DNA from 2 places in the Cutibacterium sp. KB22876 genome. Region 1 is predicted to be linked to the other one. Evidence: riboswitches for the same ligand, from Rfam matches in the RefSeq annotation. Region 1 holds a riboswitch; the other holds the start of a gene.
What was found. Region 1 has a riboswitch for cobalamin ahead of mutA (methylmalonyl-CoA mutase small subunit). Riboswitches for the same ligand answer to the same signal wherever they lie in the genome.
Positions count from the first base shown of each region.

Region 2: another riboswitch for cobalamin. It lies ahead of cobO (cob(I)yrinic acid a,c-diamide adenosyltransferase); the one in region 1 lies ahead of mutA (methylmalonyl-CoA mutase small subunit).

Region 1 covers NZ_AP040858.1:1,318,544-1,320,739, reverse strand. Annotated here, with positions in the region: gene mutA (methylmalonyl-CoA mutase small subunit) at 1-1,287, opposite strand, end outside; cobalamin riboswitch at 1,368-1,619, opposite strand; gene AC6I1W_RS05920 (alpha/beta fold hydrolase) at 1,690-2,196, opposite strand, start outside.
Region 2 covers NZ_AP040858.1:1,106,648-1,108,843, reverse strand. Annotated here, with positions in the region: gene cobBC (bifunctional hydrogenobyrinic acid a,c-diamide synthase/histidinol phosphate aminotransferase CobBC) at 1-598, opposite strand, end outside; gene cobO (cob(I)yrinic acid a,c-diamide adenosyltransferase) at 598-1,212, opposite strand; cobalamin riboswitch at 1,253-1,389, opposite strand; gene cbiT (precorrin-6Y C5,15-methyltransferase (decarboxylating) subunit CbiT) at 1,413-2,009, shown strand.

The DNA of each region.
Region 1 (2,196 bases):
GGCGGCCATGCCACCGGCAGCCTCGACAGCCTGGAACTCGACCCAAGCGGCTTCTTCCAGCTTCTTAGTCAGAGCCTCAACGTAGAAGGAGCCACCAGCCGGGTCATTGGCGCGACCGATGTTGGACTCCTCGGCGAGGATGATGCCAGTGTTGCGGGCGATACGACGCGAGAAGTCGCTCTTCGGCAGGCCGATGGCGGCATCGAAGGGCAGGGTCGTGACGGCCTCGGCACCACCGACAGCAGCACCGAAGGTCGAGATGGTGCCTCGCAAGATGTTGACGTAGGGATCGTCACGGGTCAGCTCACGCCAGCTGGTGACGGCCTCCTGACGGGCACCACGCTTGGCGGCCGGCACCTCGAAGACCTCACCGACACGGTTCCACAGGGTGCGCAGGGCGCGCAGACGGCAGATGGTCAGGAACTGGTCGTGGGTGGCGGACACCCGGAAGTTGATGGCGTCGAACGCCTGCTCGGCGGTCAGTCCCTGCTCCATGAGAGCGCGGACATACTCGACGCCGGTGGCGATGGCCCAGGCGAGCTCATGCACGTCGCCGGCACCAGCGTTGTGGTAGATCGTGGCGTCAACGACGAAGGCGCGGGAGTTCTTGTACTTCTCGATCTTCCTGACCCACTCGCCCATGCCGGACAGATCCGGGGTGCCACCGTTGAGGGCGGCGAAACCGATCGGGTCCAGACCGAGGTTGAACGACAGTTTGTCGGGCTCGATCTTGGAATCGGCGTAGACCTTGAGGAGGGCCTCGGCGGCAGCCTCCTGGTCGTCGCGGCTGGAGACCTCGACCTTGGCCAGGTCCAGCAGCACGTCCTTGAGATCGCCGGCGATGTCCTCGGGGTTGATGGCGTCGGCACCGACGCGCAGCCACAGGGACGTCACGCCACGCTCGAGGTCAGCGATGACGGCCTTCTTGGTGAACTCGACGTCGGGATCCTCGTGAAGGGCTCGGACGTCCCACGCGTCCATGCTGCCGTCACGGACCGTCGTGCCACGGGTAAAGGGCGGCACGCCCGGGGCGCCGAGCTTCTCGGAGGCATCCTGACGCCGGTACATCGGCTCGATCTGGATGCCGTCGACCGTGGTCGGCTCGAGGCGCTTCATTCCCTGCTCGATGTTGAGTTCCTTGCCCTCGGGGCGACCCCGGTTCAAGACTTTGAGGACCGCGTCCTCCCACTGTTCGTGGGTGACCTTCGGGAAGTCCCCGGCCAGGCTCAACTCCTCGGGCATCCTGTCCTCGACGGGCTTGGATGCGAGGTTGTCAGGATCAGTCATTCGTCAGACTCCTGCTCCGCTGTGGATGGTTGGACGACCTCGGCCGGCCCTCGAGACCTCGGACGCTGTGGCACACGCGGAGTGCACCACACGCTCTGGCAGGTATTCGGACTCATGGGCACCTCGTCTGCCGACGAGTCCTACGTCACCGCTTCCCAGACCGAAGCCCAGTGCTTGATCGACGTCCACCCGGTCCGAGAACCAGATGGGCGACGATGGTGATGTCGTTCCCACTCACCGCTGCGGGGCAGTTCCGGAGTTTCACCGGATTCCCTCTTACCGCCTTGAAACCCCGGACGGGATTCCTCGGCACCAGCACCTACGATACTAGGCTGCGCACAATCGGCATAGCGCACTGGGGGTGCATGTGCACGATCGTGCGAAACGAACGTGAGCGGCCTTTCACCGTGCTTTCCGAACCTGCAAGGTCCCGGGTCGGGCGGCGACGGCATCAATCCAGTCGCGCAGGTGGGCGTGGACATGTCGACGGTTCACCTCATTGAGGATCTCGTGGCGCGCCCCGGGGTAGAGAACGAGGTCCACCTCACGCGAGCCCGAGTCGCGCAACTGACGCGCAACCTGGCGCACTCCCCTGCCGGAGTCCCCCACCGGGTCCTTGGCGCCCGACATCAGCAGAATGGGAAGTGCCGGTGGAGTTGCTCGGAAGATCTCGGTGGAGTTGGCGAGTTCGATAAGCCGGACGAGTTCGCGGTAGAAGGCTGCGGTGCAGACGAAACCGCACAGCGGGTCGTCGTTGTAGGCGTCCACGACGCGAGCGTCTCGGGACAACCAGTCGTAGTCGGTGCGAGCCGGCAGGAAGGCCCGGTTGAAGGACCCGAAGGACAGGGTGTTGAGCAGTGGGCTGCGGGAGTCTTCCCCCACCATGAGCACCTGGGCCTGGGCCAGCCC
Region 2 (2,196 bases), 210 kb from region 1:
CCCCCGCCGGGACCAGGCCCAGGTGGCGAGACGGCACGAAGATCGACTCGGTGCGCGGAATCCGCCCCAGCACCGGGATGCCGAGTCGGTCGAGTCCGCGCACGACCTCGGCACCATGACGAGGAGAGGCGACCCGGTTGAGGATCACACCGGCGATCGTGACATTCGGATCAAACGTCGCCAGACCTGCCACCACTGCGGCGTGGGTGAGGGACGCATGAGCGGTGTCGACGACCACGACCACCGGGGTCTGGATCGAGGTGGCGATCTCGGCGCTGGACCCGCGTCCGGTCCCGAGCTGGCCGTCGAAGAGGCCCATCACTCCCTCGATGACCGCAATGTCCGCCGCATCGGGGGTGACGAAACCATGGGCCAGCAGCGGGGCCATGAGCTCGTCACCACACATGACGGAGTCCAGGTTGCGGCCCGGACGACCACTGGCCATCGAGTGGTAACCGGGATCGATGTAATCCGGCCCGACCTTGAACGGCGCCACCGTCCGGCCGGTGGCACGCAGGGCTGCCATGAGACCTGTCGCGACGGTCGTCTTACCGCCTCCCGACGCCGGGGCGGCGATGAGGATTCGTGGAATGCGCATCACCATTCGATTCCCGCCTGACCACGCTGACCGGCGTCGAAGGGGTGCTTGACCTTGGTCATCTCGGTGACGAGGTCTGCGACCTCGACGAGGGCTGCCGGGGCGCGACGGCCAGTGATGACGACGTGCTGGGTGCCGGGGCGGTTGACCAGTGTGTCGACGACCTCGTCGACATCGAGCCATCCCCAGTCCAGCGGGTAGGTGAACTCGTCAAGAAGGTAGAAGTCAAGCGCCTCGCTGGCCAGGAGTTCCGACACGTGTCGCCACCCCTCGCGGGCAGCGGCCTCGGGGTCATCGGCGGCATCGAAGGAGCGTGCCCAGGACCATCCAGTCCCCATGACCTCCCATGTGACGGGACCGCCGGCACCGGTCTCCTCGTGGAGTTTCCCGAGAGCTTGCAGGGCGTCCTGCTCGCCGACATGCCATCGTCCGGACTTCACGAACTGGAAGACGCCGACTCTCCACCCTTGGTTCCAGGCGCGCAGGGCGGTACCCATCGCCGCTGTCGTCTTGCCCTTGCCCTCGCCGGTGTTCACAGCAAGAACTGGCCGTAACCGTCGCTGTCTGGTGGACAGCCCGTCGTCTGGTGTGGCGCCACTGCGCGCGTGCGGCATGAACGACCTCCTTGCGGGTCCGCGCCCGTCGGGTCACGGGATTTCCGTGACCTGACCCGCAGGATCGACCTGGCTCGCGCTGAGGCGCTCACAGTGGCGGGACCGCTCCGGATTCACACCGGATTCCTCCCCGAGGGCCACCGTCGATTGTGTCACACGGGTCGGGTTGTCCTCACCCGGCACTGCCCTAAGCTTCCCTCATGACCCATGATCCTGACGCCACCCTCCTCGGACGCACGCCTGGCCTCGACGAGACGCACTTCGCCCATGACGGCCTCATCACCAAACATCCGGTGAGGGCCGTCGCTCTGGCAGCGTTGCGACCCATGCCGGGCCAGCTGCTGTGGGACCTCGGCACCGGCGCCGGGTCGATCGGTGTCGAGTGGTGTCGCACCGATCCGACCTGCCGAGCCATCGGGGTGGAGCGCAAGACAGAACGGGCCGCCAATGCCCGCACGAATGCCGCAGAACTCACTCTGCCCGGCCAGTTCGAGGTCATCGACGCCGACCTCACCAAGGGGCTGCCGGAGGGACTGCCCGACCCGGATGCCATCTTCATCGGCGGCGGTGCGACGGAAACTCTCGTCACCCAGTGTCGACCACGTCTACCCATCGGGGGACGGCTCGTCGTCCATGGGGTGACGATGGAGGCCGAGATGCTCGTGGAGTCCTTGCACCGGGATCTGGGCGGTGACCTCATGAGGTTCGGCGTCGAGACCGCCGACAGCATCGGCCGGCTGCGGGGCTGGAAACCGGCCCGCACCGTCGTGGCGTGGACCTGGCAGCACACTGAGTGACGACGAGCCACCCAGTGTGCACAGTTGTCTGACCCTGGACTCAGCTGATCTGGGAGGCCAGCAGGCAGGCAGCCCAGGTCTGCTCGGCAGCGAAACGCACATGGTGTGGCACTGCCGAAACCGACAGCGCTGACCTGTTCATGATGACCATCGAACCGCCGCACTGTGGCCGCCCCATCAAGAGTGC